3 regions of the Alteromonas sp. ABH4_457 genome follow, and region 2 is predicted to be linked to each of the others. Evidence: predicted binding sites of a transcription regulator. Region 2 holds the regulator's gene; each other region holds the start of a gene.
What was found. Region 2 encodes FliA, which starts transcription of late flagellar genes. Its sites were predicted from a motif close to CTAAAGNTNNNNNNNNNNNNGCCGATA; they were not measured.

Region 1 (5,207 bases), on a different contig from region 2:
GCGTGCCGCTTTAAAATCGCCCTGCTGATAATGTTCAATGCCTTCTTTGTTATGCATAGAGTAAAGCTGTTGTTTTTCAGCAGCCTTTTGCTTGTCGGTATCCAGCATCTGTTTTACAGAATCGTGCAGGTTACCTGAGCGAATTACATTTACCAGAGCGTCTGCTTCATCATATTCGCCGATGGCATACATCACTTTCAAACTGTCCGGCGCATAGGTTTGCGGATAAGACTCGTATTTGTGTTGTATCGCTTCCTGGCCACTGTTCAACGCCCGCTTAGCTTCAATGAGCTTTCCTTCAATACTGTGAAGCCGGGCTGTGAATATTTGTTCATAGATCACGAAATCGAATTCGTCGTTATTACGGCTGAGGTAATCGTCAAATTTACCCCGCTGCACGGCAAGATGGGCTTCCTGCTGATAGCGGTTACGGGTTTTCTTATCTTCAGCGTTTTCCGCTACTTCCAGAATACTGCGAATGTAGCTGCACCAGATATCCGCATGCTCTTTTACCGTTTTTCGGGACAACAACCAGATTGCCTGCGCACTTTCACTGGCCAGCACAAAATCTTTGTGTTGACGGGCGATATGACAGGCAATGTGATGACGCTCTGTGCAGTAAGGGGAAATTTTGATGGCATGACGTATGGTTTCTGCAGCCCGCTCAGTGTCGTTATTGAGTAACTGGCATTCTGCCACCACGTCATAAGCTTCGGCACTGAAACGGTTACGTTGCAGAACGCTTTGTGCCATAGAAAGGGCCTTGTCCCGCTCATTCATTTTCAACCAGTTTTTAGCCAGTGCCAGTTGCAACCAGGGCACAGGTCTGTCTGTATCAAAATCGCTCAGTACGTTCAGAGCACCGGCGAAATCTTTCTGTTGCCAGCAAATGCCGGTGAGCAGTTGTGCAACCGAACCACGGTAAGGCCGGTTAGTAGCAAGTAATTTTTCCGCCTGCTTTCGGGCAAGGGCAGTATCGCCTTCATGAAGCGCATGATAAACGGGCAGCAGGGCCTGGCGTTTTTTCCAGGCCCGTTCAAGACGGGTTTTCAGCTGGTTTTGGGAAAAGGGTTTTATCAGGTAGTCGTCAGGTCCGCGATCAATAGAGCCCAGTACGAAGGGACGGGTGCTGTCAGCACTGATCAACATCACAATGGCTGAGGGTTTTGCCAGTTTCTGACTACGCAGCTCTTCGATAAATTCAAAACCGTTCTTTTTGTCAGAGCCCAGATGAAGGTCGCTGATGATGATATCAAACTTGCGTTTCCGGCACAGGGATAACGCCTGCTCAGCAGAGGGCTTGGTGACAACTTCGGTTGCACCCATTGAATGCAGCAGTCCCCGCAAAACCAGCAGAAAAGGGCGCTGATCTTCTATAATCAGTACACGTTTATCTGCGTAATTCATCTACCTGTTACCCTGAAATCAGACTTTAGTATAATGATCGGACCATTACGCCTAAAGTTCAAGTATGTAAATTTGTACGGATCTGTCTTTAGTTATCCCGGTCAATGCCGATAAGCACAGTATGAGTACACCTGATTTACCCTTTGACTCTGGCCGGCTACCGGCACTGATCCCTGATCGTGAATGGAACGGGGAGCTTGCCCGCGCGGCAGGTAAAGGCGCGCAGTTCTCCCTGTTCCTTGCCATGCATTGTCAGCCCGGTGCTGAGCACTTTTCACTGTTGCCTGCAGAGGCAGACGGGGTTACCGGCGATCCTCATTTTCCCGAGCGTCTGAATCACTATAAACGGCCACCGCTTAAGCCCTCTGATGCAGATTATATGGCGCTCAATACTACGGCAAAGATGGCGAATTCAGGCTCAGCAGCAGCCTTTTCATTATGGCAGTCTATGCATCCTGATCCGTTAAGTGCCCATGACAATGCCACGCTCATTCCTCCCGAAGTTAAGGAAAATTGCAGTCTGGCAACCCGTATGCGGTTGCAGCATATTTCCCGCGCGCCGGAACCTGTAGATGAAACTATGCTGGATGAGGTGATAAGCGGTTCTTCCTCATTGCTGACTGCCTGAAAAAAGCTTATTTTTTGTTAGCTCCTGAGCTGATTTGGAAAATCGCAGACGTTCTGGTATATTTCGCGCCGCAATTTGCACTGGTCTTACGCTCCAATCAGCAAAGGTAAATATAAAATGACTCAATATATCGTTTGCGCGATGTACAAATTCGTTGCGCTTGAAAACTACGAAGCCATGCGCCAGCCGCTTCTCGAAAAGATGGAAGAGCAGGGTATCAAAGGCACATTATTGCTTGCCAGCGAAGGCATCAACGGCACAGTTTCCGGTCCCCGGGAAGGGATTGATAACTTGCTCGCTTATCTGAACAGTGACCCGCGAATCAACCCTATCTCTTATAAAGAATCCCTGCATGAAGAGCAGCCGTTCTATCGCACCAAGGTAAAACTGAAAAAAGAGATCGTGACAATGGGGGTGGAAGGTATCGATCCCCGTCATACGGTGGGTACATACGTTAAACCCAAAGACTGGAACGACCTTATCAGTGATCCTGACGTGCTGGTTATTGATACCCGCAACGATTACGAGATTGAAATCGGTACTTTCAAACATGCCGTCGATCCAAAAACAAAGACCTTCCGTGAATTTCCTGATTATGTGAAAGATAACATGGACCCGGAAAAGCATAAGAAGGTGGCCATGTTCTGTACCGGCGGTATTCGCTGTGAGAAATCCACGGCTTACCTGAAAGAGCAGGGATTTGACGAGGTTTATCACCTGGAAGGCGGTATTCTGCAATATCTGGAAGATGTACCGGCAGAAGAGTCTTTATGGGAAGGTGACTGCTTTGTATTTGATAACCGTGTTGCGGTAAATCATGATTTACAGAAAAGTCAGTATGATGCCTGCTATGCCTGTCGTTTGCCGATTACTGAAGAAGACAAACAGTCTGATAAATACGAGCCGGGTGTGAGTTGCCCCCATTGTCACGGTACACACAGTGACGACCAGATTGCCCGCTTCCGCGAGCGTGAGAAACAGGTTCAGCTGGCGAAAGCACGCAGCGAAGAGCACGTGGGTTCTGATGCCAGACTGGCAATGGAAAAACGTCGTCAGGAAAAAGCAGAAGAGCAGCGTCAACGTGCGCTGGCAGCAAAACAGGCACAGGTTAAGTAGACAGCCGGGAAGTTGGGTTGTACACTTTGTTCATAAGTCGTAATTAATCAGGACATTAAGTGAGCACCCAACTTACAGAAGAAAAAATCGCCGAAATCAAAAGTGATTTCAGCTTCTTTGATAAAGACGGTAACGGTCAAATCGATCTGCCTGAATTTATTGAACTGCTGACCGTATTGTCGCCGAAAACGAAAATGAGCCATGTGGAAGAAGGGTTCAAAATTATTGACGACAATGATGACGGCTATATCGATTTTGAAGAATTTCTTGCCTGGTGGCAGGAAGGCTGGTGGGAATATTAATCCTGCATAGTTTTAAAAAAACGGGCTTATTCAGCCCGTTTTTTTGTGTCATTCTTCTTCGTCATCGTCGATGACGTCATTGCGTTTTTTCTTCATCACCGGCATATGACCGGCTTCATCGCCTTTCATGGTATTCACCCGCCTTTTCACCGGTGGCTTTTGACCGGCAGAGACGGTTTTACTGCGATTGCGCTCATCCTGTCCTTTTGTATTCTTCGGCTTCATCTGCTTTTTACCGCTGAACTTCGCCGGTAACAGGGGATGCGTGGTGCAGTCAACATCATAGCTGACATGATCTTTAATTGTCAGGTAGCTTGCCCAGTCCCTCGGACCCACAAATGAAATGGCAACACCTTTGTCTCCGGCCCGGCCTGTACGGCCAATCCGGTGGATATATTCATCAGACTGTTTCGGCAGGTCAAAATTGACCACTAAGCCTACTTTGCGCAGATCCAAGCCCCGGGAAGCAAGATCCGTGGTAACCAGCACACTGTTCTGACCACGACTGAAATTACTCATGATAGCAGCCCGCTGGTTTTGCGGCAGATCACCCCGTAAAGCAACAGCTTCAAGGTGCTGTTCATTTAAAATGGCAGCAATGCGGTCTGTGTCTTCTCTGGTTGCTGTAAAGACTACCGCCTGATTGTATGCCTGCTCTTTAAGTACCGTGAGCAGCAGGTTATCTTTGTGTCCCACATCATCGGCAAAATACAAAGTCTGGTCGATATCCTGATGGGCAGCAGTCGACTCACCAACAGCCACACGCACAGGGGCCTTCAATAAGTCGCGGGTTAAATGATTCAGGGCAATATTGTCCAGCGTGGCAGAAAACAACATTGTCTGACGCTTACGGTGATCCGCGAAGCGGTTGATCAGGTTAAGCTGATCCGCAAAGCCTAAATCCATCATACGGTCTGCTTCATCGAAAATAAGCAGTTCCAGCCCGTTAATAAAAAATGATTTGTCTTCCAGGTGATCGGCAATCCGGCCAGCGGTACCCACAATGACATGAGGGTTGCGGCGCAGCACTTTTGTTTGATCGTTATAATTTTCACCACCAACAATCAGCGCACTTTGCAGACCGACGCCATTGGCAAGGCTGCGTAATTCCGAGAACACTTGTTTGGCCAGCTCGCGGGTAGGGGCAAGAATAAGTGCGCGGGGATCCTGCTTGCTTAGTGCTTTGTTGGTCATTAACCGGTGAACAAGAGGGATCAGAAAAGCAAAGGTTTTACCGGATCCGGTTTTTGACGATGCCATGATGTCCTTGCCCTGCAGAGCCGGCAGAATAGTTTGTTCCTGCACTTCAGTCAGGCTTTCCAGGCCTTTTTCCTGCAAACGTTTGACAATTTTATGGTGTACCGGAAGATCGGCAATTAACAAGCTCAAGTGAATACCCCGTATAAAACAATGGCGGTATTATCCACGAAAGGCTTTGTCAGATAAAGGCGGGAAGCAAAGTAAAAAGGCGCGGTAAGGCACCTCTTTACTTTATGTCAGGAAGATTAAAGTTGCATTTCCGGTACATCATCAGCGGCAATCAGTTTGCCGGCGGTCTTTTCACGGATTTCGTCCACGGAAACACCGGGCGCCCGTTCACACAGATGAAAAGCACCGTCTGCGACTTCAAGTACGGCCAGATCTGTGATGATGCGTGTAATGCAGTTCACGCCGGTAAGAGGCAGGGTGCAGGCCTCTAACAGTTTTGAATTACCGTGTTTGTCAGCGTGAGTCATGGTAACAATGATGTTCTT
Region 2 (5,207 bases):
CTCGGCAGGCTCTGCAGGTTTAGACTGTTCCGCTTTGGCAGCCTGGACGGCTTTGGTTGCCTGAGTGTCTACTTCAACACCACCGGCAATGCCGGGTCCCTGACCTTTACCGTGTAACTGGTCAAGCAAAGCCTCAAATTCGTCATCGGTGATTTCGTCACCGTCAGAACCGGCTGCAGCCTGTTTCGCTGCGGGTGCTGCGGCCGCTGGTGTAGCGGCAGGTGCAGCATCGCCACCGAACTGTCCTTTACCGTGAAGCTCGTCTAACAGAGCCTCAAATTCATCATCGGTGATATCTTCACCATCTCCGCCAGCCGCTGCTGCCGGAGCGGGCGCAGGTGTAGCTGGCTTAGCAGGTGCATCTGCTGACGGTCTGCCGGGCGCACCGGAACCATGTAGCTGGTCCAGTAACGCTTCAAATTCATCTTCGCTGATATCTTCAATGCTGTTATCGCCGGCAGGCTCAGCAACAGCGGCGGCTTCCGGTGCAACCGGTACCTCTTCAAAAATCAGCTCAGGTTCTTCTGCTACCGGCACTTCTTCTGCTGGTGCTGCCGTTTCCCCGCCAAAAATATTTTCGCCGGGGGCTTCTGGCTTGCTCAACTTATGCAGAACATCAACAAGATTTGAATCAGCGGCTTCGAGTGGTTCACGGGCTTTTACCCGCTCAAACATTTCCACTACGACGTCTGTCGCTTGCAGAATGACATCCATTAATTCCGGCGTCAGTGTACGCTGGCCATTACGCATTACGTCAAAGACGTTTTCTGCGCCGTGACAAATCTCAACCAGTTCAGTCAGAGATAAGAAACCTGCGCCACCTTTTACCGTGTGATATCCACGGAAAATCGCGTTGAGGAGGTCAGCGTCTTCCGGATTATTCTCCAGGTCAACTAACTGTTCCTGTAATTGTTCCAGGATTTCTCCGGCTTCGACCAGAAAGTCCTGTAATATATCCTCATCAACATCAAACGACATTCATTCGCTCCCCTAAAAACCAAGGCTCGACAGGAGATCATCCACGTCATCCTGGCCTTGTACTACGTCATCCCGCTTCTCAGCGTTCATGATTGGCCCTTCCGCTTCAACAGCGTCCGGCTTGTTCGTGGTGCTCTGTGCTTTAACAGGTGCATCCCGTTCACCGAACACGGTCAGCATGTTCACAAGGCTGTCTTCGACTTCTTTCACCAGGTCAATCACTCTGCGAATAACCTGGCCTGTCAAATCCTGATAACCCTGTGCCATTAATACTTCGGTCAAAAGGCTGTTAAGTTTAGAAGAATCTTTCGACATGTCCTTAAACAGGGCGTCGATATCCATACATAAACTCTTGAATTCACCGAGCTCAATCTGACGGGTCATAAGCTTTTGCCATTCAGGCTCAAGAGTTGTGATCCGGTCTGATAAAGATTCAGCAATGGGCATACAGGACTCTACAGCGTCCATTGTAGTATTAGCCGCTTTTTCAGTTTCTTCAATAACGTAGGTGAGACGCGTTTGCGCATCAGGAATATCATCATTAGCCAGACCAGCAATTCGCTCGTCTAACTGGAAGGTGTTGAGGGCGTCATGAAGTTGACGGGTGAGTTTGCCAACTTCAGCAAAAAGTTCGACAGACTCTTTGGCAGATACAGCTTCAAGCAGGGCGTTGGCGGAATCGTCATCGCCCTGCTCAAGATATGCTACCAGCTGTTTTGCTTCTTCGAGCGAAATAGGGACTTTTTTAGTAGGAGACATCCAGTAATCCTCTTCTCTGGCGGGAGCGGCTGGATCAACCTAAACGCTCAAAAATCTTGTCGAGTTTTTCCTTAAGTGTAGCGGCAGTGAAAGGCTTCACAACATATCCGTTTACACCTGCCTGTGCTGCAGCAACGATTTGCTCTTTTTTCGCTTCAGCTGTCACCATCAATACTGGCAAGTGCTTGAGTTTGTCGTCTGCACGAATAGCGCGTAACAGGTCGATCCCCTGCATACCTGGCATGTTCCAGTCGGTCACGACAAATTCAAAGTCGCCTTGCTGGAGCATGGGGAGGGCCGTACTTCCATCGTCAGCTTCCTGAATATTGGAAAATCCAAGATCTTTAAGCAGGTTCTTTATGATTCGTCTCATAGTAGAGAAGTCGTCTACTACAAGAATTTTCATACTCTTGTCCAAAATAGCCTCCGGTGAGGATTATCAATCGTTATTAATATTAGTATGTTTTATTCTTCTGCCTGCCATGATTGCATTCGGGCTTTTAGTTTTAACATGGCCTGGCTATGAATCTGGCTGACCCTTGACTCACTGACTTCAAGAACTTCACCGATTTCACGTAAATTCAGTTCTTCATCATAGTACAGGGACAGTACAATTGCTTCCCGTTCAGGTAATGTTGTGATGGCATGCGCCAACGCCTTTTGAAACGCCCCCTGCATTAAATCTTCGAGGGGTGAATCATTACCTTTATTCTGTTCTGTGCTGATTACATCTTCTGACACACCCAGGTCTTCAATACCGACAAGTTTACCGGCATTCACCTCGTTAAGCATTTGATGATAATCATTAATACTGACATTTAGCTTAGCAGCAATTTCTGTATCACGCGCGTCTCTGCCAGTTTCTCTTTCAACTTGTGTTATGGCTTCCGTAATAGCACGGCTATTTTTATGCACTGAACGGGGTGTCCAGTCGCCCTTACGGATTTCATCCAGCATAGCACCACGAATACGGATGCCTGCGAAGGTTTCGAAACTGGCCCCTTTCGAGCCGTCGAAATTTCTGGCTGCTTCCAGCAATCCGATCATCCCTGCCTGAATCAGGTCATCCACCAGCACACTGGCAGGCAAACGCGCCATCAGGTGATGGGCAATACGTTTTACAAGGGATGCATGGCGCTCGACCAGCTGCGACTTGTCGGTCTGCTGCTGGTAAGCTGCCGCTTTACTATTCAACGTTGGCTTCCTACTGCTTGCTTCGTCACCAGTTGTTCAATGAAAAATTCCAGGTGACCACCCGGCTGAGCCGGTACCGGCCAGTTAAGCGCTTTGGTGGCTAACTGACTAATCGCGACGGCCGCAGGAGAACCGGGAAATGCATCCACAATAGCGGTTTGCTTTCTGACTGCCCGACGAATATTTTCGTCGAAAGGTACAGTTGCCACCAATTCTAGTGCCACGTCCAGGAATCTGCCTGTCACTTTTGATAACTTGCTGAATAATTCCTGGCCTTCACGGATGTCCCTAACCATGTTTGCCACAATTTTAAAACGGAACACGCCGTGCTCACGGTTTAAAATTTTAATCAATGCGTAGGCATCGGTCAGAGAAGTCGGTTCGTCACAAACCACGACCATGATGTCCTGCGAGGCACGGGAGAAACTCAATACCATATCGGAAATACCGGCAGCGGTATCTACAATCAGCACGTCAATCTGCGACCGCAACTCACTGAAAGCACGGATTAATCCGGCATGTTCTGTGGGCGATAACTCAGTCATTGCCTGAGTACCTGAAGTCGCCGGAGCGATTTTAATACCGTGAGGTCCGGTTACCAGAACATCATCAAGTGTGCATTCACCGGATAATACGTGAGAAAGGTTCTTCTCAACACGCAGACCCAGCATGACGTCAACGTTCGCTAATCCTAAATCGGCATCGAGTACCATGACCCGCTTACCTTGCTTAGCCATAGCAATCGCCGTGTTTAATGTAATGTTGGTTTTACCAACACCACCTTTGCCGCCGGTAACGGCAATAACCTTTATGAGGCGTGATTGATTCATCTTTCGTAAGCTACTCGCTTGATCTTCGATCATACTGCCTGAACTGAATTAACTTCATGATTACGCTTAGTATGATTCAAACCGTACTTTTTATAAAGCTTTGCAGCGGCAGATACGAGAGATTTTGCATCAGCAACTTTAATATCTTCAGGTACCTGCTGCCCGTCGGTCACATAACTAACTGGCAATTGCTGTTCAACAGCAACACTTAAAACCTCACCCAAACTGTAGCATTCATCAACTTTCGTGAAGATACATCCGTCAAGCTTAACGGAATTATACGCTTCAATGATGCGTTGCAATGCAGGATATTGGGTATTTGCCTGCGCAACCAGGTATTTACGGACAGGTTGCATTTGTCCGTGATTAAATTGACCAAGTTGCTTAATTAAACGACTGTCGCGCTGACTGAAACCAGCCGTGTCTATTAATATTAGACGCTTATGGCGTAACTGGAAGAGAAGTTCGGCTAATTCTTCACTGCTTTGCGCCTTCCTTGTGGTACAGCCAATAATTTTGCCATACGTTGCCAGCTGTTCATAAGCGGCAATACGGTAGGTATCGATAGTGATCATAGCCACCTGATCAGCACCGTATTTTTGCGCATAGCGTGCTGCTAATTTAGCAACAGTCGTGGTTTTGCCTGTTCCCGTTGGACCAACAAGAGCAACCACACCGGTTTGGGTCAGGATATCATTACCGGAAACATTAAGGCGATTAGCCAAAAGGTTGAGAAGGTAAATCCATGCTTCCCGCTCGGTGTATTGAGACGGGGTGTAGTGCACCAGTTGCTCAGCCAGTGAAGCACTCAGCCCCATACCGGTTAAACACTGGGTCAGATAGCTGTGCACGGGACGCTGACGCTGCTTTTTAGCATCCATCAAGTCTGCAACCTGATATTGTAGAACGCTGCGTAGAGAAGCCAGTTCCTCTTTTATCGCATCCAGCTCACTGGCCGGAGCACCGGCAGACTGCTGACTTTCCGCCGTTTTAAAGTCGGGATTCATCTGAGATACCGGCGCAGGCTTGTGTTCTTTTGCAGAAAATACATCCGCAAATGAAAACGCCTCTTCGTCATGAGATGCAGCTGGTTGTGGATTGACTCCACGAGTATCTCCGGCGAAGGCAGACGATGTTTGTGGTGCAGGAGAAACTGCGGGGTTCTGACGGTCACTTCCGGCAGCCGCAGCTTTTTCTGCAACCTGCTTTTCAAGTAACGCCCGTAAGGTATCCGGACCGTCGTCACCGATAATTTCGCTGAGGCTTGGCATCGCCTTCTGTGCAGCAGGCTTACCTGCGTCATGGCGGGTGTTGAGTTTTATTTTTGCTTCCGGCTCTTTATCGTAAGCGGCGACCAGTTCAATACCGTCTGCCACCTTGCGATTCGACATGATTACGGCGTCACTGCCCAATTCTGCTTTTACCTGGCTTAATGCTTCCCGCATA
Region 3 (5,207 bases), on a different contig from region 2:
CATTGCCTTTGCCGGCATGGACGGTCTCATATTGTACTTCGGTGGTAAAGATGTCACGCAAATGAACGCTGCGGTTTCCGCTTATCATCTTGCGTTGAAGGCGAATCCGCCAATCTGGTTAAAAGAAGCCATCCCGTCCTATGACTCCCTGCTAATTTTGTTCGATGCAAAGATAACTGACAGCCATGGTGTATATCGTTTATTGCGTCAACTGCAACCGCAGATGTCAGCCGGAAAAAGCCTTCGACGACACCGGATCCCTGTCTGGTATGGTGCCCCGGAAGCGAACGATCTCGATGAAGTCGCTTCTCACACCGGCCTGGCGGTCAGTGAGATAATTGCATTGCATACAGCAACCGTGTACCGCGTGTTTGCAGTGGGGTTTGCGCCCGGTTTCGCTTATCTGGGGGAAAGTCCGGAACGTCTGTCGGTACCGCGCCGCAAAACACCGAGGACAAAAGTGCCCGCCGGTGCGGTTGCACTGGCCGACCGTCAGGCTGCAGTGTATCCGCAAGTATCGCCCGGCGGCTGGCAGTTACTGGGACTCAGTCCGTTAACTTTATTTGATCCTGCCAGTGCGCAGCCGGCCCTGTTGCAGGCCGGCGACGAAGTAGAGTTCTATGAAATTGATGAGCGGGAATACCTGGAGCAGGTGAAGGCATGACAATATCCTTTACTATTATCAATCCCGGATTCATCAGTTTAATCGTTGATGCCGGCAGAACAGGGATGCAGGAGCAGGGTTTTAGCGGCTCAGGTCCTTTAGACGTCGAAGCTTTTAACTTTGCAAACTGGCTTTCTGGCAACCCTGAAGGCAATCCTTGCATTGAAATTGCCGGTGATGTACACATCAGATTTGAGCATTCAGCCACTATGGCTGTTTGCGGCCCTGCTGTTTCACTTGCCGTGAACGGTGAACCTGCTTCTGAACTGGCCACAGTTAACCTCAGCGCCGGAGATGAGCTTCAGGTTTCGCAGCAGCTTGCAGGTCAACGTTGCTATTTAGCCGTTCAGGGCGCCTGGCAGATACCTGAAATAGCCGGTTCTGTGTGCACCGTGATGCGGGAAAAGCTGGGCGGACTTGCCGGTGACGGAAGGCCTCTTCATGCCGGTGACACAATTCATGTTGTCCCTGCAGCACAGGAAAACATAAGCCGCAAATTGCCTGCTTCCATGCTTGCTCCCTATGCCAGTGATGCACCGGTTGATATTATTCCGGCTTATCAGCATGACATGTTCAGCAGCAGAGTCCGGGCAACTTTTTATTCCTCAGCCTACAGTGTGACACCGCAAAGTGACCGCATGGGTTATCGCCTGAGTGGTCCTGCCATATCGTCGGGGTTTGAAGCTATGCGCTCAGAAGGAATTAATTGCGGTTCTGTGCAGGTGCCTGCAGACGGTCAGCCGATTATAATGCTGGCTGACAGACAAACTCTGGGCGGCTATCCCAAAATCGGCGTAATAGCGCCATATGATCTTCCGAGGGTAGCGCAGTCTGTTCCCGGCACAACGTTAACGTTTAATCCGGTGGATCCGGAAAATGCCCGCGGAACATGGCTGTTAAGGCAAGCCCGTATTGACAATTTTTTCAGGAACAATTGATATCTGATGACAATCGCGTTTTTAAATGACCAGTTTTTACCCCTTGAAGAGGCACGTATTTCTCCGATGGACAGAGGTTTTCTGTTCGGCGACGGTATTTACGAGGTGATCCCTACCTTGCACGGTAAAGCTGTTGGTATGAACGCCCACCTCGACCGGTTACAAAACGGGCTCGATGAGCTGGCAATTACAAATCCGAAAACAAAGGCACAATGGACAGAGCTTGTAAGTGAACTGGTGACGAAAAATACACAAGCTCTGAATTCTGCGTCAGTGGGTGTGTATATTCAGGTATCACGGGGTACTGAGATGAAACGTGCCCATGGTTATCCTGACAATATTCCTCCCACTGTGTTCGCTTTTGCGTTTGCTACCGCCGCGCCGCCGGTGCCGGATAAAGCCGCAGTGGTAACCTTTGATGTCGCCAGTGGTGAAGATAAGCGCTGGCAGCGTTGTAACATCAAATCTACATCGCTGCTCGGCAATGTGATGCATTATCAGCAAGGCCGGCAGGCCGGTAAACAGGAAATCATTTTGTTGAACAGCCACGGGGAAGTGACTGAGGCCAGTTCATGCAACGTATTCGTTGTGAAAGAGGGTGTTATCATGACACCACCGCTGGATCATCAAATTTTGCCGGGAATTACCCGGAAGCTGGTCATTGAAAGTCTTGCAGCAGAAGGCGTTGAGGTGCAGGAAGTACCGGTTACAGCAGAAGTATTGTTCAGTGCTGATGAAGTGTGGCTAACCAGCTCCAGTAAGGAAATCAGCCCTGTTATCTCGGTGGATGATAAACCCGTGGGGAACGGGCAGGCCGGTGAGGTATGGCTTAAAGCCATCACAGCTTTCAACAAACACAAGTTTACGTTATAAAAAAACCTGCACGCTGTGCAGGTTTATTTAATCTTAACGACCGGCGACTCAGTCGTCGGTTTTATCACAGGTACCGTCTTTACATTCACCGTAAAGATACAGGCTGTGATGTGTCAGTTTGATGTTATTGCGTTCGGCAATTTCAATTTGACGTTGTTCAATCACGTCATCTTCAAACTCGATGACTTTGCCACATTTCAGACACACCAGATGGTCGTGGTGCTCTTTATGACTGATTTCAAATACTGACTTGCCACCTTCAAAATGGTGTCGGTTCAAAATACCAGCGTCATCGAACTGGTTAAGCACACGGTATACCGTCGCAAGACCAATTTCCTCACCCTGATCGATCAGAATTTTATACACATCTTCAGCACTGATATGCTGGTTGGCAGGTTCCTGCAGGATCTGCAGAATTTTTAAACGGGGAAGTGTAACTTTTAAACCCGCTTTTTTTAGTTCTTTATTTTGATCCATAAATAATCACTTCTGGAAGCTCTTCTGATTTAACGCTCATTATAGGTACTTTGCCAGGTTTTAAAAGTAAAAGCGCGGATATCTTCAACATTAATCTGCAGAGTAAATCATTGATCCCTGTCATTTATCCATACGTTTTTTAAGGACTTTGTGCAGCTAACCGGACCCTGCAGGCGGTATGCAGAGAGTTATTCAGGATTTACCCTCTCAACGAACTAAAGCATTGTTAAGTTTCTACCGATAAGTTCAATGAAAGCTATGCCTTTTTCGCTGCAAAATAGCGACTTTTCCGGGATGTTTTCAACATTATTTATCTTGCCGGCAATTACGGAACACTGTGCGCAGACATATTTCCTGGCCAAAAAACGGCAAGGCCGGAAAACTTATATTAAAATCAATGATAACCATGTTACGGAAATAAAACCGAAGATTGGGATAAGAAGATGCGCCTGACTGTTGTACAAAAAATAACCCTTGGTTTTGCCCTGTTCGGCTGTTTATTACTGATCACCAGTTTACTTGCTTATCTGGGACTCAGCGACATCCGCCGTTCTGCTGAAACGGTGGCCACCGAGAAAATGCCGGTTCAGACAAAAATGATGTCCCTGAAGTCAGATGCATTGTCTCTGGCGACCGTAACGGCAAACGGTTACTACATGGATGAGCTTTCAGCACTGAATAAAAACAAAGCTGAGTTTGAGGCACTGAGTGAAGTCTTTTCTGAAGATCTCGCTATTTTCGATACCACCTTTGGTAATCACACAGAATCAAAACAGGCCGTAGAGGCGGGTAATACATTTATTCGTGAGAGCGCGACGGTGTACGAAGCGCTTATCAGCAGCAAACAAATACAATTGTCTCTGGCAAAGCAGCGGGAAGAAGCTATCTCTCATATTGATGAAGCCGGAGCGCTGATGATGGATTTAAGCTTTCTGGATAACGGACAGCCCGGTATCGATGCGCTGGCCGGCCTCGGTGCGAATATTGACAATAAATTGCTCACTTTGAGTTCGGTCATCACCGAACTGGTTAAGTCTGAAGATCCTGAAGATTCACTGGTGATTCTGGATGACCTGGACTATCAGTTGAGCAATCTGGCGGTAGACACCGAATATCTGTTCCGGTCTGCCAGTGGCCTGAATACCGACGGTATCATCAGCAATTTTCAGCAGCAGTATGATGCCATGCTGGCTATTCTCACCGGTGAATCCGGTCTGATGGCCGGCCAGAAACAGAAGTTATCTCACATCGCCCATGCCACAGAAAGCCGTCAGCGTGCCAACACATCGCTGGCGCAGGCTACCTCGACAATCAATAACCTTTACGAAGAAGTCACTGAAGAAACCCTGAAAGGGCAAAACCTGATCCTGGACACTGTCCAGGACAGCCTTGTTGATACGCTGGTGGTGTCGTTTATTGGTCTGGTGGCTGCAGTTGCACTCACTCTCACTGTGCGTAAAAGCATTGCCGGGCCGCTGCAAAATATTACCCGTGGTCTCGGCCGGATCAGTGAAGGGGATTTATCGTATCGTCTGAAGACACAGGGCAATGATGAATTTGCCGATTTGTCGGTAAAGGTAAACAGTTTAACTGAAGCTCTCAGAGATCTTATCGGTAACATTCAGCAACAGGAACGAACGCTGCTGGATGTGGCCAGAGAAAGTGTGGAAATGGGTGAACGCAGTCTGGAGCAGGTGGCCCAACAACGTGACCGGGTCCGTAAAACCTCCTCAGATACTGCCAGTGTAAGAAGCACCAGTGAAAAAAACCTCGCGATGATTCAGCAATCGGTGGATGAACTTAACCGGGTCGCCAGTCAGACGCAGCAAACATCCGAACTGGTTGCACAAAACCGGCAACAGGTTTCAGAACAATCTGGCCAGGCATCGGCATCCGCCAGCATCATAAACCGGCTGGATGAGAACAGCCGCAGCATCGGCAGTATCCTTGACGTCATTAAAACCATCGCGGAACAAACAAACTTGCTGGCGCTCAATGCTGCAATAGAAGCTGCCCGTGCCGGTGATCAGGGCCGCGGATTTGCCGTTGTCGCCGACGAGGTCAGAACGCTGGCTAACCGCACGCATAACTCCACTGAAGAAATTGAATCGATGATTGGCAGTTTGCAACGAGATGCACAGCAAGCTGTGGAAGCCATCAACCTGAGTATGGAAAAGGCGGAGCAGGGCGTTGCTATCAGTGAAAAAGTCTATGAGCAGGTTAATGGGATCAGTGAGGTCATTGTGAAGCTGCAG

Region 1: ACXAGR_RS19815 (VC2046/SO_2500 family protein) is a predicted target of FliA. The motif match lies at 1,494-1,520, and genes of this name have one in related genera.
Region 3: ACXAGR_RS16850 (HAMP domain-containing methyl-accepting chemotaxis protein) is a predicted target of FliA. The motif match lies at 3,169-3,195, and genes of this name have one in related genera.

Annotation. Positions count from the first base shown of each region.
Region 1 covers NZ_JBSWXN010000007.1:476,815-482,021, forward strand. The annotation lists gene ACXAGR_RS19810 (response regulator) at 1-1,407, opposite strand, end outside; gene ACXAGR_RS19815 (VC2046/SO_2500 family protein) at 1,529-2,035, shown strand; gene trhO (oxygen-dependent tRNA uridine(34) hydroxylase TrhO) at 2,153-3,151, shown strand; gene ACXAGR_RS19825 (EF-hand domain-containing protein) at 3,211-3,453, shown strand; gene ACXAGR_RS19830 (DEAD/DEAH box helicase) at 3,502-4,836, opposite strand; gene ACXAGR_RS19835 (CoA transferase subunit B) at 4,959-5,207, opposite strand, start outside.
Region 2 covers NZ_JBSWXN010000005.1:271,004-276,210, reverse strand. The annotation lists gene ACXAGR_RS14005 (chemotaxis protein CheA) at 1-978, opposite strand, end outside; gene ACXAGR_RS14000 (protein phosphatase CheZ) at 991-1,737, opposite strand; gene cheY (chemotaxis response regulator CheY) at 1,772-2,155, opposite strand; gene ACXAGR_RS13990 (RNA polymerase sigma factor FliA) at 2,203-2,931, opposite strand; gene ACXAGR_RS13985 (MinD/ParA family protein) at 2,928-3,794, opposite strand; gene flhF (flagellar biosynthesis protein FlhF) at 3,791-5,207, opposite strand, start outside.
Region 3 covers NZ_JBSWXN010000006.1:336,447-341,653, forward strand. The annotation lists gene pxpB (5-oxoprolinase subunit PxpB) at 1-664, shown strand, start outside; gene ACXAGR_RS16835 (5-oxoprolinase subunit C family protein) at 661-1,602, shown strand; gene ACXAGR_RS16840 (D-amino acid aminotransferase) at 1,609-2,475, shown strand; gene fur (ferric iron uptake transcriptional regulator) at 2,524-2,952, opposite strand; gene ACXAGR_RS16850 (HAMP domain-containing methyl-accepting chemotaxis protein) at 3,396-5,207, shown strand, end outside.